3 regions of the Kineococcus endophyticus genome follow, and region 3 is predicted to be linked to each of the others. Evidence: riboswitches for the same ligand, from Rfam matches in the RefSeq annotation. Region 3 holds a riboswitch; each other region holds the start of a gene.
The links. A riboswitch is a leader RNA that binds a small molecule or an ion and turns the genes downstream of it on or off. The one in region 3 is predicted to bind S-adenosylmethionine.
Positions count from the first base shown of each region.

Region 1: another riboswitch for S-adenosylmethionine. It lies ahead of AB1207_RS09200 (O-acetylhomoserine aminocarboxypropyltransferase/cysteine synthase family protein); the one in region 3 lies ahead of AB1207_RS15980 (acyl-CoA dehydrogenase family protein).
Region 2: another riboswitch for S-adenosylmethionine. It lies ahead of AB1207_RS14630 (ABC transporter substrate-binding protein); the one in region 3 lies ahead of AB1207_RS15980 (acyl-CoA dehydrogenase family protein).

Region 1 is NZ_JBFNQN010000005.1:295,603-301,306, forward strand. Features, by position in the region: gene AB1207_RS09190 (alpha/beta hydrolase) at 1-338, shown strand, start outside; gene AB1207_RS09195 (LLM class flavin-dependent oxidoreductase) at 343-1,653, opposite strand; gene AB1207_RS09200 (O-acetylhomoserine aminocarboxypropyltransferase/cysteine synthase family protein) at 1,653-2,975, opposite strand; SAM riboswitch class I at 3,087-3,192, opposite strand; gene AB1207_RS09205 (NtaA/DmoA family FMN-dependent monooxygenase) at 3,260-4,567, shown strand; gene AB1207_RS09210 (LLM class F420-dependent oxidoreductase) at 4,569-5,435, opposite strand; gene AB1207_RS09215 (DUF3253 domain-containing protein) at 5,488-5,704, opposite strand, start outside.
Region 2 is NZ_JBFNQN010000009.1:222,168-227,871, reverse strand. Features, by position in the region: gene metE (5-methyltetrahydropteroyltriglutamate--homocysteine S-methyltransferase) at 1-1,890, shown strand, start outside; SAM riboswitch class I at 2,043-2,135, shown strand; gene AB1207_RS14630 (ABC transporter substrate-binding protein) at 2,298-3,893, shown strand; gene AB1207_RS14625 (ABC transporter permease) at 3,890-4,918, shown strand; gene AB1207_RS14620 (ABC transporter permease) at 4,915-5,704, shown strand, end outside.
Region 3 is NZ_JBFNQN010000011.1:24,811-30,514, forward strand. Features, by position in the region: gene AB1207_RS15975 (AAA family ATPase) at 1-1,459, shown strand, start outside; SAM riboswitch class IV at 1,664-1,775, shown strand; gene AB1207_RS15980 (acyl-CoA dehydrogenase family protein) at 1,829-3,091, shown strand; gene AB1207_RS15985 (GNAT family N-acetyltransferase) at 3,184-4,200, opposite strand; gene fdxA (ferredoxin) at 4,299-4,625, shown strand; gene dapC (succinyldiaminopimelate transaminase) at 4,627-5,704, shown strand, end outside.

The sequences.
Region 1 (5,704 bases), on a different contig from region 3:
TGCTCGACGACCTGCGCCCCTGCCTGGTCGTGGCGAAGTCGCTCACGACGCTGGCGCTGCCGGTGGCGGCCGACCGGGGGCTGAGCGGGATCTGGCTCACACCGTTGCTGGACCGTCCCGAGGTGGGACTGGCCGCGGCCCGGTCCCACCCGCGGACGCTGCTCGTGGGCGGGACGGCCGACCCGACCTGGAACCGCACGCTCGCGCACGAGAGCGACCGCGAGGTGCTCGAGTTCGACGGCGCGGACCACTCACTGGGGCACCCCGGGGACCCGGCCGGCACGGCGTCGGTCCTGCAGGAGCTGCGCACCGGCGTCCGCGCGTTCCTCGCGGGCTGAGCGCTCAGAACTCGAACAGGTTGCCGCGCAGCCCTCCTCCGCCGTACCCGCTGCGCAGGACCCCGCGTCGGCGCAGGACCGGGACGAGGTCGTCCAGGTAGCGGTGCAGCGTCACGGGGTGCAGGTCACCGGAGAGCAGGAACCCGTCGTTGCCGGCGTCCTCGCCGTACTCCTCGACGAGGTCGGCGAACTCCGCGGCCGTCCCGACGAGGCCGCTGCGGTCGGCGAGCCGTCCCTTGCGCGCCTTGCGCGCCAGCAGTTCCCGCAGCGGCGCGTCGGGCGTCCCGCCCCGCAGCGCCGCGACGGTCCCCCGGGACACGTGGTCGCCGAACACCGCCGGGTCCAGCGGACGGTCCAGCGGGAGCACCGTGAGGTCGGTCTCGAGGTCGCTGGACCAGTGCAGCGCCACCTCGCGCAGGACCTCCTCGGAGGGGGTGCGGGACGCGGCGACGACCCGGTCCGCCTCCTCCCGGCTGCTCACGAGCTCGGGTTTGACGACGAACAGCACGCGGACGTCGTCGGCCTTGCGCCCCGCCGCCGCGGCGGCGTCGAGAACGCGGGAGCGGTACGCGCGGACCTGCGCGACGTCCAACGGTGCGAGGGCGAGCTGGACGTCCGAGCGGGACCCCGCGAACGCCAGCCCCCGCGGCGAACCCCCGGGGGAGACCAGCACGGGTTCTCCCCCGGCGAAGGGCAGCGCGTTGAGCGGACCGTCGAGCGCGAAGTGCTCGCCGCGGTGCTGGAAGGCGTCGATGCGGGACCCGTCGGCGAACCGCCCCGTGACGGGGTCGGCGACGAGGGCCCCCTCGTCCCAGCTGTGCCACAACCGGCGGACGACGTCGATCCACTCCTCCGCCCGGTCGTAGGCGACGTCGTGCGCGACGGGTTCGCGTCCGACGTGCCGGGCGCTGCCGACGTCGGTGACGAGGTTCAGCCCGAACCGGTCACCCGACAGGTGCTGCAGCGTCGCCGCCTGCCGCGCAGCGAGGTAGGGCGGGGTGATCCCCGCGTTCACCGTGGGCACGATGCCGAGGTGGCTCGTCGCGGCGAACAGGTAGGGCGCCAGCAGCAGCGGGTCGTGCTTCGGCCCGCCGTACGCCGCGCGCACCCGCAGGTCCAGCGTGGCGGGGTTCCCGAGCGAGACGGCGTCCTCGACCACGACGAGGTCGAACCCGGCGCGCTCGAGGTCGCGGACGGCGTGCGCGTACAGGTCGGGCCGGGTCCAGTCGTCGTTCCACGCCTGGTAGTCCCGGCCCCAGCCCTGCGGGCCGAAACCTCGGGAGAAGAAGTACCCGAAGTGCTGCAACCGGCCCATCAGGACCCCACCTCCACCAGGGTCTCCTCGGGTGCGGGTTCGTGCGTCGCGGCCAGCGCCCGTTCCAGGTCGGCGACGAGGTCGGCGGATTCCTCCAGGCCGATCGACAGGCGCAGCAGACCGGGCCAGATCCCCGTCTCGAGCCGTTCGGTCTCGGTGCGGTGCGCGTGGGTGGTGCTGGCCGGGTGGATGACCAGCGACCGCACGTCCCCGACGTGCGTCATCCGCGTGAACAGCTCGACGGCGTCCACGAACCGTTGCGCCGCAGACCGTCCGCCGGCGAGCGTGACGGACAGGACCGCCCCGGTGCCGAGCGGCAGCAGACGCTGCGCGACGGCGTGGGAGGGGTGGTCGGGCAGGGCCGCGTGGTCGACGGACACGACCTCGGGACGCGCCAGCAGCCACCGGGCCAGGAGTTCGGCCGTCGCGCTCTGGCGGGCCACCCGCAGCGAGAGCGTCTCCAGGCCCTGCTGGACGAGGAACGCGTTGAAGGGCGAGATGGCCGGTCCCAGGCGAGACGCGACGACCCCGCGGGTGTGCTCGACGTAGGCGCGGCGCGGCCCGTACCGGTCGACCCAGCTCACCCCGCCGAGGACCCCGACGGGGGAGGTGAGGTGCTCGAACCCCGACCAGTCGAACCCCTCCCCCGTCACGACGACGCCCCCCAAGGCGGACCCGTGTCCGGCGAGGAACTTGCTGGCGGAGTGCACGACGACATCGGCCCCGTGCTCCAGGGGGCGCAGCAGGTACGGCGTCGCGAAGGTGTTGTCCACGACGAGCGGGACGCCGTGGCGGTGGGCCACGGCGGCGACGGCCGGGACGTCGAGGACGGCGTTCTTGGGGTTGGCGATCGACTCGGCGAAGAAGGCGCGCGTCGTGGGGCGCACCAACCGTTCCCAGTCGTCGGGACCGGCGGCGAAGTCGACGGCGATCCCGAGCCGGGCGAAGTTCTCCAGGAACAGCCCGCGCGACCCCTCGTAGAGGTCCGCGGCGGCCACGAGGTGGTCCCCGGCCCCGAGGATCCCGAGCAGGGCGACGGTGAGGGCGGCCTGCCCCGTGCCGAGCAGCAGCGCGTCCGTCCCGCCCTCCAGGGCGGCGAGGCGTCGCTCGACGGCGGCCGTGGTCGGGTTCCCCATCCGGGTGTAGACGAACCCGTCGTCCTCCCCGGCGAAGCGGGCCCGGGCCTGCTCGAAGTCGTCGAAGACGAAACCCGCCGTCAGGTGGACGGGGGTGACGCGGGCGCCCGTCACGGGGTCGGGTTCGGCGCCGGCGTGGACCTGCCGGGTGGCGAAGGACAGGGGGGTGCTCGGGACGTGCGGCATCGCAGGGCCTTCCGGGTGCGGGGCGGGTGAGGTGTCGGGGCGGTCAGGCCCGACAGGTCATCCCGGCGCTGCGCAGCAGGTCGATCACGAGACGTCGCGTCAGCGGTGCGTGCTCCATCGGTGGTCCTCTCCCATCGGTCCTGGCGGGAGCACCGACCCGGTGGGGCGGTTGCTGCGGCGTCGACGAGCCAGGTCTCTCGGCCGCTCTGGATGGCACCTCCAGTGGAGAGCACCGCGGCCCGGACTGTCAAGCGCTTCACACGATCGGGGTAGCGTGCGGCGGCGTGATCCTCACGGCGATGCTCTTCTACCCCGGCGGCGAGCACCTCACGAGCTGGCGGCTGCCGGGCGGCCGACCCGCCGACTACCTCTCGGTCGGCTACTACGAGGACTTCGCGCGGACGGCGGAACGGGCCGGGTTCGCCGCTCTCTTCTACGCCGACGAGCTCTACGTGTGGGACCGGTTCCCGTCGGGGGTCGAGCACGTCGCGAACCTGCGGCCCGAACCCTTCGGGCTGCTCGGGGCCCTGACGCGGTGCACCGAGCGCATCGGCCTGGTGGCGACCGTGTCCACGACGTACAACGAGCCGTTCCACACCGCCCGCCAGGTCGGGTCCCTGGACTTCCTCAGCTCCGGCCGCGCGGGCTGGAACCTCGTGACGTCCGCGAGCGATGAGGAGGCGCGCAACTTCGGCCTGGACCGCAACCTCGACCACGCGGCGCGGTACCGCCGCGGCGCGGAGTTCGTCGAGGTCGTGCACGGTCTGTGGGACAGCTGGGACGACGGAGCCGTGGCCCCGGACGTGGCGAGCGGCCGGTACGCCGACCCGGCCGGGATGCACGTGCTCGACCACGAGGGCGAGTTCTTCCGGGTCCGCGGTCCCCTGAACCTGCCCCGGCCGCCCCAGGGCCGGCACGTGCTGTTCCAGGCCGGGTCCTCGGAGGACGGGCGCCGGCTCGCGGGGCAGCACGCCGAGGCGGTCTTCGTCCCCGGGTCGGCCCCGCTGCCCGGCGCGCAGCGGCTGTACGAGGACTACAAGTCCCGCGCCGTCGCGGCCGGCCGCGCGCGGTCGGACCTGCTGGTCCTGCCGGCCCTGTCCCCCGTCCTCGGCGCCACGACCGCCCAGGCGCACGAACGGGTGGACGAGATCGAGGCCCTCACACCGGACCGGCTGAGCCTGGACTGGCTGTCCCACCACCTCGGCGTCGACCTGTCCGACCGCCCCCTCGACGAGGAGTTCCGCTTCGACTTCGCGGGCGGCTCGAACCAGGTCCAGACCGTCTACGAGGGGATCCGCAAGCTCGTCGACCGCGACCGGTTCACGCTGCGCGAGCTGTACCGCGTGATGCTGCGGCGGCGGTTCCTGCCCGGGACCCCCGAGGAGGTCGCGGACTGGATGACGGAGCGGTTCACGGCCGGCGCCGCCGACGGGTTCACGCTCGCGTTCTCCTCCGTCCCCCAGGGGTTGACGGAGTTCGCCGACCAGGTCGTGCCGCTGCTCGTGCGTCGCGGTGTGCTGGCCCCGGAACTGCCGGAGGCGACGCTGCGGGGGAACCTGGGCCTGCCGGTCCCCCGCAGCCGCTGGGCCTGACTCAGGCGCCGAGCTCGGCCAGCCGCGGGACGACCTCCTCGCCGAAGCGGCGGACGCTGCCGGGCTCGAAGTACCCGCGGAACCCGCCGTGGACGTGGGTCACGCCGAGCGCGGCGAAACCTCGGCACTTCTCGACGAACCCGTCGACGTCGGCCGGGTCGGCGACGTCCATGACGGTCTTCTCGATCTCGCCGTAGTCACGGCCGAGGTCGTCGCAGTGGCGTTTGAGCACCTCGAGCTTGTGGGCGATGTCGTCACCCCCGAACAGGTTGCACGCGTCGCCGTACTGCGCGACGAGGCGCAGGGTCTTGCGCTCGCCCCCGCCGCCGATGAGGACCGGCGGGTGCGGCCGGCGCAGCGGCTGCGGGCTGTTCAGCGTGCGGCCCAGCGTGTAGTGGGTCCCCTCGAAGGGTTCCTCCGACTCCGACCACATCTGCCGGCAGACGCGCAGGGTCTCCTCGAGCCGCTCGAACCGTTCGGCCGTGGGGGGGAACGGCAGCCCCAGGCCGGTGGCCTCCTGCTCGAACCACGCCGCGCCGATGCCGAGCCAGGCCCGTCCACCGGACAGGACGTCGAGGGTGGTGACGAGCTTGGCGAGCACCCCCGGTTCCCGGTAGGTGACCGCGGTGACCCAGGCGAGCAGTTCCACGCGTTCGGTGCGGGCCGCGATGAACCCCAGGGTCGTGTACGCCTCGAGCATCGCGCGCTCGGCGTCCCCGATGGGCGGGATCTGCCACAGGTGGTCCATGACGCTGACGGAGCGGAACCCGGACTCCTCGGCCTCGGTGACGACGCGGACGAGGTCCTCGCGGAGGGTGGCGGGGCCGCCCGGGTTGGTGAAGTCGGAGACGTGCAGACCGATGTGCATGGGAACTCCTGACGCGCGGTGGGTCCGGTCGTCCGGACGCTACGCCTGCCCCTCAGCGCAGGCGCACGCGGATGGGTCCCTTCGCGGTCGACGGGTCGACGACGCGGCCGCCCTGGGTGATCTCGGCCTCGCCGGCCGCCACGAGCCGCCGCGCGGCCGACCGGGCCGGTTCCATGAGGTCGCGCCAGTCCTCGCCGCCGACCGCTCGGGCTACCTCGCTCGGGCACACCGTCTTCGACCGACCGCGTTCGTCGAGCAGCCGGCGCAGC
Region 2 (5,704 bases), on a different contig from region 3:
GGGGTCCGGGAGTTTGCCGAGGCGCTCGCCGACGGGTTCCTCACCCGCCCCGTCGTCGTCGGGCCGGTGACGTTCCTCCTGCTGGCGAAGGCCGCCGACGGCAGCCCGGAGGGTTTCGCGCCGATCAGCCGGCTCGAGGACCTGCTCGGCGCCTACGAGGGTCTGCTGACCGCCTACGCCGCGGCCGGGGCCACCTGGGTCCAGCTCGACGAACCCGGCCTCGTGAGCGACTCGGCGACGGCCGGTGTCGACGGGCTGGCCGACCTGGTGCGGGGGGCCTACGAGCGGCTCGCCGCGGTCCCCGGCCGCCCTCGGCTGCTGGTGGCCACGCCGTACGGCGACGCGCAGGAGTTCCTCGGGGCCTTGAGCGCGGTGGAGGGGATCGCGCTCGACCTCGTCGAGGGTTCCGTGCCGGCGGACCCGTCCGTCCTGGCCGGCAAGACCGTCGTCGGGGGCGTCGTGGACGGGCACAACGTCTGGCGCGGGGACCTCGTGCAGGCGCGGGAGACCCTGCGGCGGCTGGAGGAGTCGGCCGCCCGCGTCGTCCCCGGCACGTCCACCTCACTGCTGCACGTGCCGCACGACGTGTCCCGCGAGAGCGCGCTGCCGGAGCGGCTGCGCAGCTGGCTGGCGTTCGCCGACCAGAAGGTGGCCGAGGTCGTCCTGCTCGGCCGGGCCCTGGCCGACTCCGGCGACGCCGGTGTGACCGCTGAACTGGCCGCCTCGGCCGCGGCCCGGGCCGACCGCCTCGGCGCCCCCGGCGTGGTGCGCCCGGCGGTGCGCGACCGGCTCGCCGCGCTGACCCCGGAGGCGTTCCGGCGCAGCGACTACGCCGTGCGGCGGGCGGCGCAGGAGGAGGCCCTGGGGCTGCCGCTGCTGCCGACGACCACGATCGGGTCCTTCCCGCAGACGCCGGAGATCCGCCGGGCGCGTTCCGCGTGGAGCCGGGGCGAGCTCGCGCAGGAGGGGTACGAGGAGTTCCTGCGCGCCGAGATCGACCGTGTCGTGCGGCTGCAGGAGGAGCTCGGCCTCGACGTCCTCGTCCACGGGGAACCCGAGCGCAACGACATGGTCCAGTACTTCGCCGAGCAGCTCGACGGGTTCGCGGTGACCGAGCACGGCTGGGTGCAGTCGTACGGTTCGCGCGGGGTCCGGCCGCCGATCCTGTGGGGCGACGTGACGCGCCCCGCGCCCATCACGGTGCCGTGGAGCACGTACACGGCCAGCCGCACGGCGAAACCCGTGAAGGGCATGCTGACGGGCCCGGTGACCATCCTCGCGTGGTCGTTCGTCCGCGACGACCAGCCGCTGGGGGACACCGCGAACCAGGTCGCCCTCGCCCTGCGCGACGAGGTCGCCGACCTCGAGGCGGCCGGCATCGGGATCGTCCAGGTGGACGAGCCCGCGCTGCGGGAACTGCTGCCGCTGCGGACGGCCGACCAGGCGGCGTACCTCGACTGGTCCGTGGCCTCCTTCCGGCTGGCCACCGCGGGGGCCGCGGACGCGACGCAGGTGCACACCCACCTGTGCTACTCCGAGTTCGGGGAGGTCATCGAGGCCATCGACGGGCTCGACGCGGACGTCACGAGCATCGAGGCCGCGCGGTCGCGGATGGAGGTGCTCGAGGACATCGCCCGGGCGGGTTTCGCCCGCGGCATCGGTCCCGGCGTCTACGACATCCACTCCCCGCGCGTCCCGTCCGTCGAGGAGGTCGTCGGGCTGCTCCGGTCGGCCGTCGCCTCGGTGCCCGCCCGCCAGGTCTGGGTGAACCCCGACTGCGGGCTCAAGACGCGGGGGTACGCCGAGACGACGGAGTCCCTGCGGAACCTCGTCGAGGCGGCGCGCACGGTGCGGGCCGAGCTCCCCGTGGGGGCGCCCGTCGCGGGCTGACCTCCCCGCCCCCCGAAACCCCAGGAACCCCTCCACCCGCAGGGTGGAGGGGTTCCGTCGTTCCCCCAGAACCTCCCCGGGAACTCCCTTCCGAACTCCCCTCGAAACTCGGCGGTTGAGTTCCGGCACGGTTCCCCGTAGAGTTTCCCCTGCAACCATCCAGAGCGGCTGAGAGACCTGGCTCCGCGACGCCGCAGCAACCCCCCGGACACGGGCGCGGGTGCTTCCGCCAGGAACGATGGAGGGGTTCAGGTGGACCGCACGTCCCACGTCGCCGTCCTCCGGCGCGTCGTGGACCTCTGCCGCACCGGTGCGACCAGCTGTCGCTGACCGTCCTCCCGCCGGGTACGACCCGGCTCCGCGCGCCGCCGTCCCGCCGGCGCGCCCCACCCCACCCAGGAGACCCCTTGCGCAGCAGCACGTCCCTGTCCGCCCTCACCCTCGTCGCGGTCCTGGCCGGCCTCACCGCGTGCAGCGGTGGCCGCAGCAGCGCCCAGGACGCCGCCGACGCGACCCCCGTCCGCGGCGGGAACCTCACGTTCGCCATCTCCGTCGACTCCGGGTGCATCGACCCCCAGCAGGTCGGCAACAACGACGCGCTGAACATCGGCCGCCAGCTCGTGGACTCCCTCACCGTGCAGGACCTCGACGGGAGGATCCAGCCGTGGCTCGCGCAGAGCTACCAGGTCAGCCCGGACGCGACCACGTTCACGTTCCACCTGCGGCAGGGGGCCACGTTCTCCGACGGGTCGCCGGTGGACGCCGCCGCCGTCAAGGCCAACCTCGACGGGATCGTCGCCCTCGGCGCGAAGGCCTCGCTCGGGTCCACCTACCTCCAGGGGTACACCGGGACGCAGACCCCCGACGCGCAGACGGCCGTCGTGACGTTCTCCCGGCCCAGCGCGCAGTTCCTGCAGGCCACCTCGACCATGAGCCTGGGGCTGCTGTCCGTCCCGACCACGACCGCCGACCCCGCGACCCGGTGCGCCGGGACGTCGCTCGTGGGTTCCGGCCCCTTCGTCGTCGGCAGCTACACCAAGGACGACACGACCGTCCTCGAGCGTCGCAGCGGGTACGACTGGGCGCCGACCGGGGCGGAGCACCAGGGGGAGGCGTACCTCGACTCGATCACGTACCGGGTGGTCCCCGAGGCGAGCGTGCGCACCGGGTCCCTGCAGTCGCACCAGGTCGACGCCACGACCGGCATCGCGTCCCAGGACCTGCCGCAGTTCGACGGCAACGGGTTCTGGACGCAGCGGCGGGCCAACCCGGGGATCCCGTACAACCTGTTCCCCAACGAGTCGAGGGCGCCGTTCGACGACGTCCGCGTCCGGCAGGCGCTCTCGAAGGCCGTCGACCGCGAGCAGCTGGCGAGCATCCTCAACCCCGGCGACCAGGCCGTGCGGTCGGCGCTCTCGGCGTCCACGCCCGACGCCGCCGACGACTCCTCGGTGCTCGCCCGCGACCTGGCCGGCGCGGAGCGCCTGCTCGACGAGGCCGGCTGGACCAAGGGTGCGGACGGTATCCGTGAGAAGGCGGGCCGCAAGCTGACCTTCACCGTCCTGTTCTGGCAGCCCACGTCGGCCGTGCTGGAACTCCTCCAGCAGCAGGTGCGCGAGGCGGGTTTCGACCTCCAGCTGAAGCAGGGGACGACCGCCGACACGACGGCCCAGCAGAACTCCGGCGACTACGACGTTCTCTTCTACAACCTCACGCGGTCCGACCCGGACGTCCTGCGCACCATCTTCTCCACCGACACGCGCAACGTGAACCAGCGGCCCCGCGGTGCGGTCGACGACCTGCTCGCCGAGCAGTCGTCCACGACCGACGCCGCGCAGCGGGCCCGCCTGGTCGGGCAGGCGTCGCGCTCGCTCGTGCAGGACGCGCACTCGATCCCGCTCATCGAACTCTCGACGGTCATCGCGGCGTCCGACGACGTCCACGACCTGCAGTTCGAGGGGTCCTCGCGGCTCTGGTTCCACGACGCCTGGAAGCAGTCGTGAGGTCCGGCGGCGGTCTCGCGGGGTACGTCGCCCGTCGCCTCGGGCAGGCCGTCCTCGTGCTGTGGGCCGCGTTCACGGTGACCTTCGTCATCCTCTACCTGCTGCCCAGCGACCCGGTCTCGATCATGCTGGCCGGCGGGCAGGGCGGCGAGCAGTCGACGGCGGACCCCGCGCAGGTCGCGGCCCTGCGGGCCGAGTACGGCCTCGACGACCCGCTGCCCGTGCAGTACGTGCACGCGCTGTGGCGGACCCTGCACCTGGACCTCGGGAACTCCATCCAGAACGGTGCCCCCGTGACGACGCTCGTCGGCGACGCGGTGCCGCAGACGCTGGCCCTCGCGGCGTCGTCCTTCCTGCTCGCCCTCGTCCTCGGGGTGGGCACCGCCCTGGCCTCCACCGCCGTCCACCGGGCCTGGCTGCGGACGCTGCTGCAGGCCCTGCCCCCGCTGGGGGTCTCGCTGCCCACGTTCTGGGTCGGGTTGCTGCTGGTCCAGGTCTTCTCGTTCCGCCTGCCGGTCTTCCCGGCCCTCGGCAACGAGGGCCTCGCGAGCCTCGTCCTGCCGGCGGTGACGCTGGCGGTCCCCGTCTCGGCGTCGATCGCCCAGGTGCTGGCGCGCAGCCTGCGGACGGCCCTGGCCGAACCGTACGTCGAGACCGCCCGCGCCAAGGGGGCCTCCCGCGCCCGGGTGCACCTGCGGCACGCGCTGCGGAACGCCGCGATCCCGACCCTCACGCTGGGCGGGGTCGTCGTGGGGAACCTGCTGGCGGGGGCCGTGGTCGTCGAGACGGTCTTCTCCCGGGTGGGCGTGGGGCGGCTCACGGTGACCGCGGTGAACGGGCAGGACATCCCGCTCGTGCAGGGCCTCGTGCTGCTCGCGGCGGCCGTCTTCGTGGCCGTGAACCTCGTCGTCGACCTGCTGTACCCACTCCTCGACCCGCGCCTGCGCGTCGTCGGAGGGGCCGGCGCCTCGCGGCGGCGCACCCGCAGCGGTGCGGGCCGCGTCCTCGTCGGAGGTGCCGCGTGAGCCGGACCCTGGACCGGGGGAACCCCGAGGACGTGCTCGACGTGCTGGACATCGGGGCGCGCTACCGCGCCGCGGGGGCACCCCGCCGCCCGTCGCCGTCCTGGCTCCGGCACCCCGACCTCCTGCTCGCGGGGTTCGTGCTGCTCGTCGTCCTCGCCTGGGCGGTGGCGCCGTCCCTGTTCACCGGGCAGGACCCGGTGCAGGGGGTGACGGCCGACCGGCTGCAGGGACCGTCGGCGGCGCACCTCTTCGGCACCGACCACCTCGGCCGCGACCTGTTCGCGCGCGTCGTGCACGGTTCCCGGTTGACGCTGCAGGCCACCGTCCTCGCCGTCCTCATCGGCCTCGTGGTGGGAACCCTCGTCGGGCTCGTCGCCGGGTTCCTGCGGGGGATCGTGGACGACGTCCTCATGCGGGTCGTCGACGTCCTGCTGTCGATCCCGGCGCTGCTGCTGTCCATGGCGCTCATCACGGCGCTCGGGTTCGGCACGGTGCAGGTGGCGATCGCGGTCGGCATCGGCACGGTCGCGAACTTCGCCCGCGTCATGCGCTCGGAGGTGCTGAAGGTCAGCGCCTCGCCGTACGTCGAGGCCGCCCGCGCCAGCGGGGTCCGCACGACGGGGGTGCTGTTCCGGCACGTGCTGCCCAACGCGGCCGGGCCCGTCCTGGCACTGTCGGCGCTGGAGTTCGGCGTCGCGGTGCTGGCCGTGTCGGCCCTGAGCTTCCTGGGGTTCGGGGCGCCGCCGCCGGCCCCGGAGTGGGGGTCGCTGGTCTCCGGCGGCCGCG
Region 3 (5,704 bases):
GGCCATGGCGCGCGAGGCGGGCGTCCCGTTCCTCTTCGTCTCCGCGACCAGCTTCCAGTCCATGTGGTACGGCGCGACGGCCCGCAAGGTGCGCTCCTACTTCAAGGCCCTGCGCAAGGCCGCCCGCCGCGAGGGCGGCGCCATCGGGTTCATCGAGGAGATCGACGCGATCGCCGGTGCCCGCGGCGGCATGAGCTCGATGACCGCCGCCACGACCGCGAGCGTCATGGGCTGCGGTGGCCTCACCAACCTGCCCATGTCCCTGCCGGGTACCGCTCCCGCGACGGGACACGCTGCGCTGCAGACCGAACGGCTCGCCTCCAGCGAGGGTGCCAGCGGCGTCGTCAACGAGCTGCTCGTGCAGATGCAGTCCTTCGACGAGCCCACGACGTCCGAGCGCCTGCACGGCTGGTTCGTCGACACGGTGAACCGGTTCCTGCCCGCCGACCGCCGGCTCCAGCGTCCCGTCGGCGAACCCGTCGAGGTCCTGATCATCGCCGCGACCAACCGCGCCGACGCCCTCGACCCGGCGCTGCTGCGCCCCGGCCGCTTCGACCGCCGCATGACCTTCGGTCTGCCGGACAAGGCCGGTCGCCGGCAGCTCGTCGACCACTTCCTGGCCCGCAAGGCCCACGAGGCGCCCCTCGACGAGGCCGAGCGCCGCGACGCCCTGGCCGGCATCACCAACGGCTACTCGCCGGTGATGATCGAGAACCTGCTCGACGAGGCCCTCGTCAACGCGGTCCGCCGCGGCGGCGACGGCATGAGCTGGGCCGACGTCGAGCACGCCCGGCTCGTCACCGAGGTCGGCCTCGGCCAGCCGGTCGCCTACACCGACCACGAGGCGCGCCTCATCGCGACCCACGAGGCCGGGCACGCCGCCGTCGCGTGGCTCGTCGCGCCGCAGCGGCGCCTGGAGATCCTCACGATCGTCAAGCGCGCCAGCGCCCTCGGGCTGCTCGCCCACGGTGACGCCGAGGACGTCTACACCCGCTCGCGCACCGAGCTGGCCGGCATGATCAAGATCGCCTTCGGGGGGCAGGTGGCCGAGGAGCTGTTCTTCGGCGACGTCTCCACCGGTCCGGCCGGCGACCTGCAGTCGGCGACGTCGGTCGCCGCCCAGATGGTCGGCTCCGCGGGCATGGCGGGCACGCTCGTGTCCTTCGCCGCCGTCCAGCAGGGCGCCTTCGCCGACGGCAACCTCGTCTCCCGCGTCCTGGGCGACTCCGAGGGCCGCCGCCTGGTGGAGAACCTGCTGCGCGAGCAGAAGGAGGCCGTCCGCGAGCTGCTCGGTCGCCACCGCCACCTCGTCGAGGCGCTGCGCGACGCGCTGCTGGAGCGCCACGAGCTCATCGGCCACGAGATCACCGACGTGCTCCAGGCCGCGCAGGCCGAGCACGCGTCGGCTGCCCCGCAGCGGGTCATCGACCTGCGCGACCCCGCCGACCGGCGGATCTGAAGGCTCGTCGCGACCGGGACCCGGAGGGGAGTCCCGGTCGCGACGCAGGACCTCGCGACGGCACCGGAGCCGGGGGGCTGAGCTCCGGGGGGCGGTCGTCGCGAGTGGGGCACGGGAGCGGGGCACCCCGGGGGGCTGGGGTGCACCGCTCCCGTTCGGCCGTGCGCTTGAACCGGACCGGCAGGGTCTGGTTTCCTGCTCCCAGGTCATGAGCGCCAGCGCGAAGCCCCGGCTCGCTGGCCGGCAACCCTCCTCGTCGTGGGGTGCCCCGGGTGACGACCTGACCCTGGTGCTCCGGCACGGGTAAGGACGAACGGTCCCCGCGCCGCCGGCCCCCCGCCCGGGCCCTCCGCGACCGAGGAGACCCCGTTGACCAGCGACACGCTGACCGCCACCACCCAGTCCGCCGCCGAGCGCTTCGCCCCGCTCTTCGCCCGGTTCGCCGAGGGCGTCGTCGCCCGCGAGCAGGACCACGAGCTGCCGCGCGCGCAGGTGCGCGACCTCCTCGAGGCCGGGTTCGGCCGGCTGCGGGTGCCCGTCGCCGAGGGCGGGGAGGGGCTGGACCTCGTCGAGTTCGCCGACCTCCTCGTCGACCTGGCGGCCGCGGACTCCGCTCTGCCGCAGGTGTTCCGCGGGCACATCGCCTGGGTCGAGCAGGTGCTGAGCCTGCCGGCGGGGGAGTACCGGTCGCGCTGGGTCGAGCGCGTCGTCGCCGGTGAGCTCGTCGGCAACGCGTGGAGCGAGGTCGGGGACGGCGTCACGGGCCGGCAGCAGACGGTCGTGACCACCCGCGACGGGCGCACCAGCGTCAGCGGCCGCAAGTACTACACGACCGGCACGATCTTCGCGGACTGGACCGACGCCACCGCCCGCCGCGAGCTCCCGGACGGCTCCTTCGAGACCGTGACCGTCCTCGTGCCGGTCCACGCCGAGGGCGCGAGCGTCTCCGACGACTGGGACGGGTTCGGGCAGCAGCTCACCGGCACCGGCACCCTCGTCCTGGACGACGTCGAGGTGGACGCCGCCGACGTCGCCCCGTTCACCGACCGGTTCCGCTACCAGACGGCGCTCTACCAGCTCGTCCTGCTCGCGGTGCACGCCGGCATCGCCGCCGCCGTCGAGCGCGACACCGGCGCACAGGTGCGCGGCCGCACCCGCAGCTACACCCACGGCCTCGCCCCGCTCGTCCGGAACGACGCCCAGGTGCTGTCGGTCGTGGGGGAGATCTCCGCGACCGCCTTCACGGCCCGCGCCCTCGTCCGCGCTGCGGCGCAGGCCGTCCAGGGGGCCGCCGACACCGCGCACCTGCCCGGCACGGACGCCGACCGCGAGGCCAACGTGCTGGCCGAGATCCGCACGGCGCAGGCCCAGGTCGTCCTGTCCGAGACCGTCCCGCGCGCCGCGACGCTGCTCTTCAACACGCTCGGCGCGTCCGGCACGTCCCGCGCCAAGGACCTCGACCGGCACTGGCGCAACGCACGCACGGTCGCCTCGCACAACCCGGTGGTCTACAAGCAGCGCATCGTGGGGGACTGGTCGGTCAACGGCACCGAGCCGCCCTTCGTCTGGGACATCGGCACCCACGCGTCCGTGGACGCCGCGGCGGTGCGGTCGCAGGAGACGGGTCGGTAGTCCGGTGGCGAACGGGATGTCTGCACGCCGGGCCCCGAAAAGCGTCTTCTGAGCGCTTTCCCGGTCCGACGTGCAGACATCCCGTTCGCTCGTCAGCGCTGCGGCGCGACCCGGTAGTGGTAGGCGTGGTGGACGGTGAACCCGACGCCCGCGTACAGCGCCCGCGCGGCCGCGTTGTCGCCCTGCACCTGCAGGTAGGTCGACGCGGCGCCGCGCGAGCGGGCCCAGTCCGCGACCTCGGCCAGCACCCGCCGGCCGAGGCCGCGGCGCCGGTGCGAGGGGAGCGTCTCCACGGCCGTCACCCCGGCCCAGCCGGGGGACAGGGACCCGCGGGCGATCGCCACCGTCGTCCCGCCGTCCGTCCCGGTGTCGACGATCCGCACGAACACCTGCTCGTCGGCCGAGACGAGGATGCGGCGTCCGGCCGGCGGCACCGTCGGCAGCCCCTGGTAGTGGTACCGCTCGAGCCAGGCGTCGTCCGGCTCGGCGGACGTCTCGACGCGCAGGCCCGCGGGCAGCGGGACCTCCGCGGCACCGGGCAGGTCGTCGGTCGCGGCGGTCAGCACGACCGTCGGCGTCCGGACGGTCCAGCCGGTCGCGGCCAGCAGGTCGACGAGCGCGGTGCCCTCGCCCAGCCCGCCGTCGGGGTGGGCGACGGCCACGAGCGGCTGCAGCCCGCGGGCGGTGTGGAAGTCCACGACGGCGGCGACCGCCTCGCGCAGCGGCAGGCCCGGGTCCCCGAGCGCCAGGGCCGAGTTGGCCCGGCCCGTGAACCCCTCGCTCGCCCGCAGGCGCCAGCCGCCGAGGTCGACGCGCTCCAGCGGGCGCCAGTGCTCGGCCATGACGCGTTCGAGGTCCTCGGTCCCGACCGCGGTGTGCGGCGGGCCCTTGCGCGCCGGCGGCGGGGGTACGGGCTTGGCGGCCAGCACGTCCGCGCGGGCCACGACGACCTCCCCGCGCCGGGTGGCGATGCGCAGGGTCTCCCCGTCGTCGGCGAGCAGGTCCCCGAGGGCGTCGGTGGCCGAGCCGTCGGGCAGCCGGTGGCGCACGACGACGCGCCCGCCGACGGTCAGCGGGCGGACGAGCGCATCGGGCGTGGGGTCGGTCACTGCTCTCCCGGGGTGGTGCGTGTGCGGTGTGCCGCAGGCGTCGGCGATACTACGGAGGGCGTCCCGGCCGCCCGCCCGCCGGAGGAGGAGGACATCCCGTGACCTACGTCATCGCGCAACCCTGCGTCGACGTCAAGGACAAGGCCTGCATCGAAGAGTGCCCCGTGGACTGCATCTACGAGGGCAAGCGGTCGCTCTACATCCACCCGGACGAGTGCGTCGACTGCGGTGCCTGCGAGCCGGTCTGCCCCGTCGAGGCCATCTACTACGAGGACGACGTCCCCGAGCAGTGGTCGGCCTTCACGGCGGCCAACGTCGAGTTCTTCGACACCGTCGGCTCGCCCGGCGGCGCCGCCAAGATGGGCGTCATCGACACCGACCACGCGGTCGTCACCGCGCTGCCCCCGCAGGCCGAGGGCCACTGACGTGAGTGCGCCGACCCGCCACGAGCCGGTGACCGGGGCCCGCGGCCGGGTCGGCGCCTCGCTCCCCGACTTCCCCTGGGACTCCCTCGCGGGCGCCAAGGCCCGCGCCCGGTCCCACCCCGACGGGATCGTCGACCTGTCGGTCGGCACCCCCGTCGACCCGACCCCCGCCGTCGTCGCCGACGCCCTGCGCTCGGCCGCCGACGCCCCCGGCTACCCCCAGACGCACGGCACCGCGCCCCTGCGCGAGGCCGTCGCGGCCTGGTTCGCCCGCCGCCGCGGCGTCCCCGGCCTCGACCCGGACGGCGTCCTGCCCACGGTCGGCTCCAAGGAGCTGGTGGCCTGGCTGCCGTTCCTGCTCGGCGTGGGCGCGGGCGACACCGTCGCCCACCCCGCGGTGGCCTACCCGACGTACGACGTGGGGGCCCGGCTGGCCCGCGCGACGCCGCTGGGGGCGGACACCGTGGAGGAGCTGCAGACCGCCTGGGACGGCGGTGCGCGCATCCGGCTGCTGTGGCTGAACTCCCCGTCGAACCCGACCGGCGCGGTCCGGACGGTCGCCGAGCTCGCGGCCCTGGTGGCCTGGGCGCGCGAGCACGACGTCGTCGTCGCCTCCGACGAGTGCTACGCCGAGCTGGGCTGGTCCCCGGCCCACGACACGACGGCCGGGGGGCTCGTCGCCTCTGTCCTGGACCCGCGCGTGTGTGGGAACGATCACACCGGACTGCTCGTCGCGTACTCGACGTCCAAGCAGTCGAACCTCGCCGGGTACCGGGCCGCGTTCCTCGCCGGCGACCCGGCCCTGGTCGCCGAGCTCCTGGAGGTGCGCAAGCACGCCGGGATGATCGTCCCGTGGCCCGTGCAGGTGGCCCTGCAGGCCGCCCTGAGCGACGACGAGCACGTCGCCGCGCAGCGCGAGGTCTACCGCGCGCGGCGCGAGGTGCTGCGGAAGGCGTTGCAGGGCGCCGGTTTCCGCATCGACGCGAGCGAGGCCGGGCTCTACCTGTGGAGCACCCGGGACGAGCCGGCGCGCACGACCGTCGACCTGCTGGCCGACCGCGGGATCCTCGTCGCCCCCG